Regions from separate parts of the Pseudomonas wadenswilerensis genome, predicted to be linked through region 3. Evidence: riboswitches for the same ligand, from Rfam matches in the RefSeq annotation. Region 3 holds a riboswitch; each other region holds the start of a gene.
What was found. Region 3 has a riboswitch for cobalamin ahead of cobO (cob(I)yrinic acid a,c-diamide adenosyltransferase). Riboswitches for the same ligand answer to the same signal wherever they lie in the genome.
Positions count from the first base shown of each region.

Region 1: it holds a riboswitch for cobalamin, as region 3 does, so the genes downstream of both, cobW (cobalamin biosynthesis protein CobW) here and cobO (cob(I)yrinic acid a,c-diamide adenosyltransferase) in region 3, are expected to answer to the same signal.
Region 2: it holds a riboswitch for cobalamin, as region 3 does, so the genes downstream of both, LOY45_RS08695 ((2Fe-2S) ferredoxin domain-containing protein) here and cobO (cob(I)yrinic acid a,c-diamide adenosyltransferase) in region 3, are expected to answer to the same signal.

Region 1 is NZ_CP087191.1:3,091,674-3,094,938, forward strand. Features, by position in the region: gene cobN (cobaltochelatase subunit CobN) at 1-649, opposite strand, end outside; gene cobW (cobalamin biosynthesis protein CobW) at 653-1,720, opposite strand; cobalamin riboswitch at 1,817-2,015, opposite strand; cobalamin riboswitch at 2,075-2,302, shown strand; gene LOY45_RS14140 (CbtB domain-containing protein) at 2,401-2,586, shown strand; gene LOY45_RS14145 (CbtA family protein) at 2,598-3,265, shown strand, end outside.
Region 2 is NZ_CP087191.1:1,885,064-1,888,328, reverse strand. Features, by position in the region: gene LOY45_RS08700 (sigma-54-dependent Fis family transcriptional regulator) at 1-1,022, shown strand, start outside; cobalamin riboswitch at 1,028-1,231, shown strand; gene LOY45_RS08695 ((2Fe-2S) ferredoxin domain-containing protein) at 1,338-1,724, shown strand; gene LOY45_RS08690 (ABC transporter substrate-binding protein) at 1,721-2,653, shown strand; gene ctlX (citrulline utilization hydrolase CtlX) at 2,787-3,265, shown strand, end outside.
Region 3 is NZ_CP087191.1:4,382,242-4,385,506, forward strand. Features, by position in the region: gene bluB (5,6-dimethylbenzimidazole synthase) at 1-86, opposite strand, end outside; gene LOY45_RS20090 (cobyrinic acid a,c-diamide synthase CobB) at 77-1,372, opposite strand; gene cobO (cob(I)yrinic acid a,c-diamide adenosyltransferase) at 1,369-1,980, opposite strand; cobalamin riboswitch at 2,146-2,368, opposite strand; gene LOY45_RS20100 (hypothetical protein) at 2,516-3,094, shown strand; gene LOY45_RS20105 (PQQ-dependent sugar dehydrogenase) at 3,163-3,265, shown strand, end outside.

The DNA of each region.
Region 1 (3,265 bases), 1.3 Mb from region 3:
CGGTGTTGGCCGCCTGCAGGTGCGAGCGATAGAACAGGATCGGCACCACCGGCTGCTCGACCTGCCACTCGCCGAACCAGTCCTCCAGCGCCGCAGCCGCCTTGCGCGGGTGATACACCGCAGTGCGCGGCAGTTGTTGCGGCTCGCTCCAGGAGTAGGCGCAATTCAAGTACTGGCTGGCGAGGCAGTTGAACAGGTTCAGGGCATTGGCCTTGCCGCCCTGGCGCAGAAAGTGCCAGAGCCGTTCGGCCTGCTCGGCCGGCACCGTGCTGAGGCTGGTCAGCTCCGGGTCCGGACGGTCGTCGCCCGGCACCAGGATCAGTTGTACACCACGGGCGGCCAGCTCCAGCAGCTGTTCCACACCATAGCGCCAGTAGCCGACGCCACCGTGCAGCGACACCAGGATGACCTTGGCATGGCGCAGCACCTGGTCGACATACAGGTCGACCGAGGCGTGATTCTGTACCTGCATCGGGTTGGCCAGACGCAGGCTGGGGAAATCCTCGGGCAACTGCTGGGCGGTTTCGGCCAGCAGCGCCAGGTGCGAGTCACCGCTGCAGAGGATTACCAGCTCGGCCGGGGTCTGGCCGAGGTCGGCAATGCTGTCGTCCGGTACAAAACCACCGGGCTGGGTCCGCAGCAGGTGCATCGGTCAAGCGCCCAGGGCGGCGCGCAGGCTCGCTTCCAGTTGTGCCGCATCCAGTTCCTGGCCAATCAGCACCAGGCGCGTGGTGCGCGGCTCTTCGCTGCGCCAGGCGCGGTCGAAGTGCTTGTCGAAACGGGTGCCCACGCCCTGGATCAGCAGGCGCATCGGCTTGCCCGGGATAGCGGCAAAGCCCTTGACCCGCAGGATGCCGTGCTGCACGACCAACTGGGTCAGGGCATCGAGCAACAGGCTTTCGTCGGCTTGCGGCAGCTCGATGGAGATCGAGTCGAAGGCGTCGTGATCATGGTCGTCGTGATCGTCACCGTCGTGGTGCGAATCGTGGTGGGTGCGGCGGCCATCGATATGCGCCTCGGATTCGGCGCCCAGGCCCAGCAGCACGTCCAGCGGCAGACGGCCGCTGCTGGCTTCGATCACCTTCACCGCCGGTGGCAGCTCTTCTACGACTTCGGCGCGCACCTTGGCCAGGTCGTCGGCAGCGATCAGGTCGGCCTTGTTCAGGACCACCAGGTCGGCGCTGGCCAACTGGTCGGCGAACAGCTCGTGCAGCGGCGATTCGTGGTCCAGGTTGGGGTCGAGCTTGCGTTGGGCATCGACCTGGTCCGGGTAGGCGGCAAAGGTGCCGGCGGCGACGGCCGGGCTGTCGACCACGGTGATCACCGCATCGACCGTGCAGGCGTTACGAATCTCTGGCCACTGGAAGGCTTGCACCAGGGGCTTGGGCAGGGCCAGGCCGCTGGTTTCGATGAGGATATGGTCGAGGTCGCCGCGACGGGCCACCAATTCGCGCATCACCGGGAAGAACTCTTCCTGCACGGTGCAGCACAGGCAGCCGTTGGCCAGCTCATAGACGCGGCCGTTGGCCTCTTCTTCGCTGCAACCGATGCTGCACTGCTTGAGGATTTCGCCGTCGATGCCCAGCTCGCCAAACTCGTTGACGATCACCGCGATGCGCCGCCCCTGGGCGTTGTCGAGCATATGCCGCAGCAACGTGGTCTTGCCCGAGCCGAGGAAGCCGGTAACGATGGTGACGGGGAGTTTGGCCAGTGTTTTCATGTCGATGCCCTTGGCAGGATGGCGGGCATGCGGGACGAGCGCCAAAGGTGTCACGCACCTGGCCTGTTCGCCACCGGATCACCCCGCCCGGTTGAATGTCGGAAACTGTCCGAGGCAGGTCTCCTGGCTTGCATTGCACCGGCGCCAGGGCCAGTCGAACGACGCCTTCCCGCACGCGGTGCAGTGGCTGTGTCGAACGCTTCAATGCTTACAGTTGCGGGGGCAGCCGCGGCTTCAACCGCGTTCCCGTCTTAGCTTCGGCCAGCGCCGAAGAACCTCGAAGCGGCTAGGCTACGCAGTGCCCGGTGAGCGGTCAACTGCTGTCACGATTGACGCCTGCCCGCGCCCGTGATTTGCTAACGCCATTCGTTTGGGTGCCCCTTGAGGGTGAAACTGGGAAACCGGTGCGTCATACACTTCTTTATTTGGTGTACGACAAGTCCGGTGCTGCCCCCGCAACGGTAAGTGAGAAAAGCGTCAGAACCACTGTGCCCGCTGCCTGGCATGGGAAGGTGACGCCTGTGGTGTGGCCAGCTGCCAACCCTCACCAGCCCGGAGACCGGCCCGACGCTTGACCGAACAAACCCGCGGTGGGCGGGCGCTGTTACACCCCCTGGGCGATCCTCGCGCAGGGGTTGGCTGCGCTTGCCTGTTGCCGACAACACCAAGAGGAAAGCGCCATGCGTACCAGTACCGCCAGTAATGAAGCCGTTACCCCTTCAAGCCTCAGCCAGCGCCTGCTGGTTGCTGTCGGCGCCTCGCTGCTGGGCCTGTGCCTGGTCTACTTCGCCGGTTTCTCGCACATCGAAGCGGTGCATAACGCCGCCCACGATACCCGCCACAGCGCCGCCTTCCCTTGCCACTGAGTGCTGCCCCGATGATCAAGCGTATCGCCAGTACTGCAGGCTTTACCGGCCTGCTGGCCGCCCTGCTGCTGACCCTGCTGCAAAGCTTCTGGGTCGCGCCGCTGATTCTCCAGGCGGAAACCTATGAAAGCGCCGCGCCTGCGGTCGAGGCGCCCCATGAACATGCGGCCGGTACCGCCGAGCATCATCACGACAGCGAAGCCTGGTCGCCGGAAGACGGCTGGCAGCGGGTGCTGTCGACCACCGGCGGCAACCTGGTGGTGGCGGTCGGTTTCGCCCTGATCCTCGCCGCGCTCTACACCCTGCGCGCACCGAAGACCGTGATCAGCGGCGCGCTCTGGGGCCTGGGCGGCTTTGCCGTGTTCTGCCTGGCGCCGACCCTGGGCCTGCCCCCGGAGCTGCCGGGTACTGCTGCCGCCGACCTGGCCCAGCGCCAAGCCTGGTGGGTCGGCACGGCTGCCGCCACCGCCGTCGGTCTGGCCTTGATCGCATTCGCCCACAACTGGCTGCTGAAGATAGTCGGTGCAGTGTTGCTGGTGGTGCCTCACGTGATTGGCGCGCCGCAGCCTGAAGTCCACCAGATGCTCGCCCCAGAAGCCCTGGAAGCCGAGTTCAAGGTCGCTTCGCTGCTGACCAACGCCGCGTTCTGGCTGGCCCTGGGCCTGATCAGTGCCTGGCT
Region 2 (3,265 bases), 2.5 Mb from region 3:
TCGCCGTGCAGGTGACCGGGCGCAACCGTTTTCATTGCCTGTTGCATGCCCCCACCCAAGCCCCGCGGGCCACACCGGTCAGCCATGCGCAAACCACCTGCGACCCGCGTATCGACAAGGCCCTGCACCAGGCCGGGTTGTTGCTGGAAAAGGACATTCCGCTATTGATCGAGGGCGAAACCGGAGCCGGCAAGGAAGTCTTCGTCAATGCCCTGCACCGCGCCAGCAGCCGCGCCGGCCAGCCGTTGATTGCGGTGAACTGCGCAGCGATTCCGGCCGAGCTGGTCGAGTCGGAGCTGTTCGGCTACGAGAAAGGCGCATTCACCGGCGCCCATCACAAGGGCAATATCGGCCTGATCCGCAAGGCCGACCGGGGCATCCTGTTTCTCGATGAAATCGGTGACATGCCGCTGCCGACCCAGGCACGCCTGCTGCGTTTTCTGCAGACCCGCAACATCCAGCCATTGGGCAGTGGTGAACCGATCCCGGTGGATATCCGCGTGGTCTCGGCGACCAACCAGAACCTCGCCGACCAAGTACGTCTGGGCCACTTTCGCCAGGACCTGTACTACCGCATCGCCGGTCTCAGCCTGATGCTGCCGCCCTTGCGCGAACGCAGCGACCGCCTGGCCCTGATCGAACAGCTCCACCAGCAGCACCGCGAGCCCGGGGCGCCGACGCAACTGCCCGGCAAGGTGCTGGAACTGCTGCTCCAGCACCCCTGGCCGGGCAACCTGCGCCAGCTGGCCAGCGTGCTCCAGGTCGCACTGGCGCTGGCGGGCGGGCGGCCGATTGCTGTGGAGCACCTGCCGGACAGTTTCTTTGCCGATCTGCCCGCCTCCAGGCCGCAGCCCCCCGTGTTGCCGTCACCAGCTAGCGCTGACGACCTCGGCCAGCGCCTGCAAGGCCTCAACGGCAATATCTCGGCCCTGGCCCGGGCCCTGGGCATCAGCCGCACCACCCTGTACAAGCGCCTGCACGCCCAGGGCCAGGCCGGTACAGTTGACGAACGCCTGGGCTGATGGTCAGATGCCTGCCAGTTTCAGGTGCCTGCCGCCGCCGTGCGTCAGGTGAAACGGGAAGCCGGTGCGTCGTTATCGACCAGTCCGGCGCTGCCCCCGCAACGGTAAGCGAGTGAAGCATTCAACCCGCCACTGTGCCCACAGGCATGGGAAGGCGAATGGCTTCAAGCCTCGCAAGCCCGGAGACCGGCCTGAAGCCCCACGACTGCACGCAGTCATTTAGGCAAACCTGCGGAGGGCGGGCACGAGCCGGCTGCCTGGCGCGTGTTGGCTGGGGCCCTCCTGTGCGCTTCGCGAATGTTTTTCGAGAAGTCCATGACAGCAACAACCCCCAAGCGTCGCCGCGGCCGCGTCGCCGAAGATGAAATCCAGAGCAAGCCCGAGTGGTCGCAGATCCCCGAGCATACCCGCCACGTGATGCTCTGCACCGGCCCTCGCTGCGTGCAACGCGGTGCCCTGCCGCTGTGGAAAGTCCTGCGCCGCGAGCTGCTGGTGGCCAACCGTATCGAAACCACTGACGGCGTGCTGCTGACCCGCAGCCATTGCCAGTTCCCCTGCAACCTCGGCCCAGTGCTGACGGTGTATCCGGACCGTTGCTGGTACCGGGTAGCCAACGCCGAAGACGCGCAACGGCTGGTGCGCGAACACCTGATCGAGGGCCAGCCGGTGCCCGATCTGCTGCTCAATGGCCAGGTGTCATGAGGTGGTTCGGCGCCAGCTTGCTGGCCGTATTGAGCAGCAGCGCCCTGGCCCTGGACTATCAAAACTGCGGGCAGACCTGGCAACTGCCACATGACCGTCCACAACGCATCCTGGCCCTCAACCAGCACGCCGCCGACCTGCTGCTGGCCCTTGAAGCCGGCCCAACCCTGGCCGCGGTCAGCTATATCGATGACGACCCGCAAGCCCTGGCCAGCGGACGCTATCGCGGCGTCCCCCTGCTGTCACGCCGCTACCCGGCAACCGAGGTCGTCTATGCCCAGGGTTACGACCTGCTGGTCGGCGGTTTTGCCAGTGCCTTTCGCGACAGCGACGGCGTAGCCCTGCGCACGACCTTGAAAGCCAACGGCATCGGCACTTACCTGCTGGAGAACGCCTGCGCGCCAGCGACCGAAAACGGCTTTGCCGCCGTTGAACAAGACCTGCGTGTCCTCGGCCGTCTGCTGCAGCGCGACGCCCAGGCCAGCCACCTGATCGCCCGCCAGCACCAGGATCTGGCCGCCGCTAAAGCCATCGCCGGGCACGGGCAGCCGCTGTCGGTGTTTTACCTCGACAACGAGGTCAACGGCCTGCACAGCGAAGGCAAGCGCGGCTTCATCACCCAGCTGATCGACGCGGCGGGCGGCCGCAACCTTTACGCCGAGGTCGAGCTGAACCGGGTCACGGTCGATGCCGAAAGCCTGCTGCGCGCCGACCCCGACGTCATCATCCTTGCCGATGCAGTGTGGTCGCCCGCCGCCGGCAAGCGCGCTTACCTGCGCAAGCACCCGGCGCTCTCGCACTTGCAAGCCGTGCGCAACAATCGCCTGATCGACCTGCCCTTCACCCACATCCTTGCCGGCGAACACAGCGCCAGCACCGCGCTGAGCCTGGCGCGGCAGCTGCGCGCCTTCAAGCAAGACCTACCTTGAGTCATCACAGCAGATTCCGCTGTCAAACCCACTATTTCAGCTTTACCGGCTGAGCGCCCAACGCGCTTCAGCCGGGATTTATCATTGATCACGTCGACAATAAGCACACAGCCAACCCCGGATGCGTGCCTCGATGCAAACAACAAATACAGTCTTGATGATCCGCCCGGCGCGGTTCGCCTTCAACCCGGATACCGCCCTCAACAACCGTTTCCAGCAAGCCCTGCTCGAGCCGGAGCAGGCACAGCAGAAAGCGCTGGAAGAGTTCGATGGTTATGTCGACACCCTGCGCCAGCACGGCGTCGAAGTGCTGGTGGTGCAGGACACCCCGGCGCCGCACACCCCTGACTCGATTTTCCCCAACAACTGGTGGAGCAGCCACGCCGACGGCAGCCTGGTGCTCTACCCGATGGAAGGCCAGAACCGCCGCCTGGAGCGCAGCAAGGGCGTGCTCAAGGTGCTCGAAGAGCGTTTTGCCGTCCGTCAGACCATCGATCTGAGCCCCCTGGAACAGCAGAGTATGTATCTGGAAGGGACCGGCAGCATGGTCCTGGATCGCGAGCACCGGATCAGCTATGCCTGCCATTCCGGGCGCACCCACACCCAGGCCCT
Region 3 (3,265 bases):
AAGTGGCGCATGTCACGGCGTTCGCCAATGGCGCGGTAGACCGCCGCGCGTTCGGCTTCGGTAAAGGCATGCTCGGTCATGGACACAACAGCGCCGCCGACGCCTGGGGGTTGGAGGCAAAGTAGAAATGCACGTAGGAAGCGGTCAGCCGGCCACAGCGATACACCGCTTCGGCACCACGGCCACCGTTGGGGCTCTGGCCACGGGCAATCGGCTCAAGCCCGGTGCTGGTCAGCGAGTGATGGTAGGTGTGCCCGCGCAAGGTACCTTCGGGCAATTCCACCGCCTGCAAGGCCAGGGCGGCCAGGCGCTTCTGCATCACCGCCTCACCAGCCAGCAACCCGAGCAATTCGGCGCGCTCACCAGCGACATCGGTCAGGGCATCGAGCAGATAGAGCATGCCGCCACATTCGGCGAGCAACGGCTTGCCGGCGTGATGATGGGCGCGAATGGCTGCGAGCATCGGCGAGTTGGCCGCCAGGGCCTGGTGATGCAGCTCCGGGTAACCACCGGGCAGGTACAGGCTGTCGGCCTGCGGCAAACTCACGTCATGCAGCGGCGAGAAGAACGCCAGCTCCGCGCCCATGGCCCGCAGCAGGTCGAGGTTGGCGCCATAGGTGAAGGCAAAGGCTTCGTCGCGGGCGACCGCGATGCGCACACCTTGCAGCAAGGGCTCGCTCACAAGCTCGGTCGGCGCGGCGAAACTCACCGCCGGCGGCAAAGCCGCATCGCAACTGGCGCCCAGGGCGGCTGCAGCTGCATCCAGGCGTGCTTCGAGGTCGTTCAGTTCACTGGCCTGGACCAGGCCCAGGTGGCGGCTCGGCAGTTCGATGCCGGTTTCTCGCGACAGCCCGCCGTACCAGCGCAGCCCTTCGGTCAGGCTGCCTTCGAGCAATTGAGCGTGGCGCAGGGTACCGACGCGGTTGGCCAGCACCCCGGCAAACGGCAGGTCCGGCTGATAGCGCGCCAGGCCCAGGGCCAGGGCACCGAAGGTCTGGGCCATGGCCGTGCCATCGATCACCGCCAGCACCGGCACACCAAAATGACGAGCGAGGTCGGCGCTCGATGGCGTGCCATCGAACAGCCCCATGACCCCTTCGATCAGGATCAGGTCGGCCTCAGCCGCCGCTTCCCATAACAGACGGCGGCTTTCCTGCTCGCCGACCATCCACAGGTCGAGCTGATACACCGGCGCACCGCTGGCGCGCTCGAGAATCATCGGGTCGAGAAAGTCCGGGCCACACTTGAATACGCGAACCTTGCGCCCCTGGTTGCGATGCAGGCGCGCCAGAGCGGCGGTCACCGTGGTCTTGCCCTGGCCGGAGGCCGGTGCGGCGATCAATACCGCCGGGCAATGGCGCGCATCCCTCATAGCTCGACGCCCTTCTGGGCGCGGATACCGGCCTGGAAGGCGTGCTTGATCATGCCCATTTCGGTGACGGTGTCGGCCAGTTCGATCATTTCATCCTTGGCCGCACGACCGGTGACAATCACGTGCTGCATCGGCGGGCGCGCCTGCAGGTCGCTGAGGACCTGGTCCAGATCGAGGTAACCGTGCTTGAGGGCGATGTTCAGCTCATCGAGCACCACGAAGGCAATCGACGGGTCCTGGAGCATCTGCCGCGACACTGCCCAGGCGGCTTCGGCAGCAGCGATGTCGCGCTGGCGGTCCTGGGTTTCCCAGGTGAAGCCCTCGCCCATCACGTGGTAGCGCACCTGTTCCGGGAAGCGCCGGAAGAACAGCTCTTCGCCGGTGCTGTTGCGGCCCTTGATGAACTGCACCACGCCGCACTGCATGCCATGGCCCATGGCCCGGGCGAGCATGCCGAAGGCCGAACTGCTCTTGCCCTTGCCGTTGCCGGTGAGCACCAGCAGCAAGCCGCATTCGTTAGGCGAATTGGCGATGCGCTCGTCGATAACGGCCTTCTTGCGCTGCATGCGCGCCAGGTGGCGTTCGTCGCGCTCGGTGGATTCAGTCATGAGGTTCTCCGCAAACCACTGTCGGCCGACCCGCAACGAGCGTAGCAGTCTATGGCTGCTCAGGGTTCGCGGCGAGGAACGGCGTGACAAATGAATGGATATGGCAGACGGAAAACGCGCAGGGCTACGGCACAGGCCGGAGGAACCGCGCATCACCCTCCGTGATGCCGTTGGCTGTAACAGGCCGGTCTCCGGGCTTGTGAGCGGGGCCATGAACACCCGGGACCGCGCGCCTTCCCGGGTCGAGCACCCAGTGGCCCTGCGCGGCCTTGACTCACCTACCGTTGCGGGGGCAGCGCCGGATTCGCGCGCCTTGCGCGCCCACCGGCTTCCCTGTTTCACCCTGCCAGGCCATCGCCTGCAGAGCACCTGAAACAAGTCGCGAAGGTTAGAGGGTTGCACCCGGAGCGTCAATGAAAGGCGCTGAACTGGCCTGGATCAATGGCGCCTTTGACATCTTGTGCAACACTGACTTCAGTGATATCAAATAGCCATACCTCGGCTGTACTCGATCACAACTATAAGGGAGAGCAGCATGCAAGGCCTGATCATCAACAATGCGCGCCTGGAATTCCTGCGCCCCGCCCTGGAGCGCTGGGTCGATTGTATCGACCGCTTCAACCAGACCCTCGGTGATGGCGATGCGCCCTACTGGCACGGTGCCCAAGCCAACCTCGGCCTGCTTTCGGCCGCCGCCTGGCAAGCCGAGCTGGTGACCCTGCAGCAGCATCAGAGCAAGAAGCAGCGCGATGAAGGTGATCGTGAAGGTCGCTGCGACCTGTACATCGCCAACCGCGAAGAAGCCGCCTACCTGCAAGCCAGCCAGCGCTGGCCGAAAATTGCCAGGCTGGACCTGAACAATGCCCTGGCCGAAACCGTGTATGCCGCACGCCAGGTTGCCGCGCCCAGCCAGCTCAAGGTCGCCGCGCTGTTCGCCAGCCCCTGGAAAGCCGGCCAGCACGCCAGCCCCGAAGAACTACAGGACCTGGTCGACGACCTGCAAAAGCACAACGCCTGCGCCATTGCCTGGTACTTCCCCTACGCCTACCGCAAGCTGCACAACGAAGCCGGCCAGTACCACCCCGGGGTGGCGTTGCTGCTCAAGCAGGCCTGAACCAGGGAACCTCCCGCGCCTGATCCGCCTCTACTGGCAATAGCGGCCATCATCGCGAGGGAAACGACATGGGCATCAGCCGGATTGCACTGCTGCTGGCAGTGACTGCGGGATTAAGCGGGTGCGGCGAGAACGCGCGCCTGGAGGTCAGCGACGGGGTCGGCCCGTCGC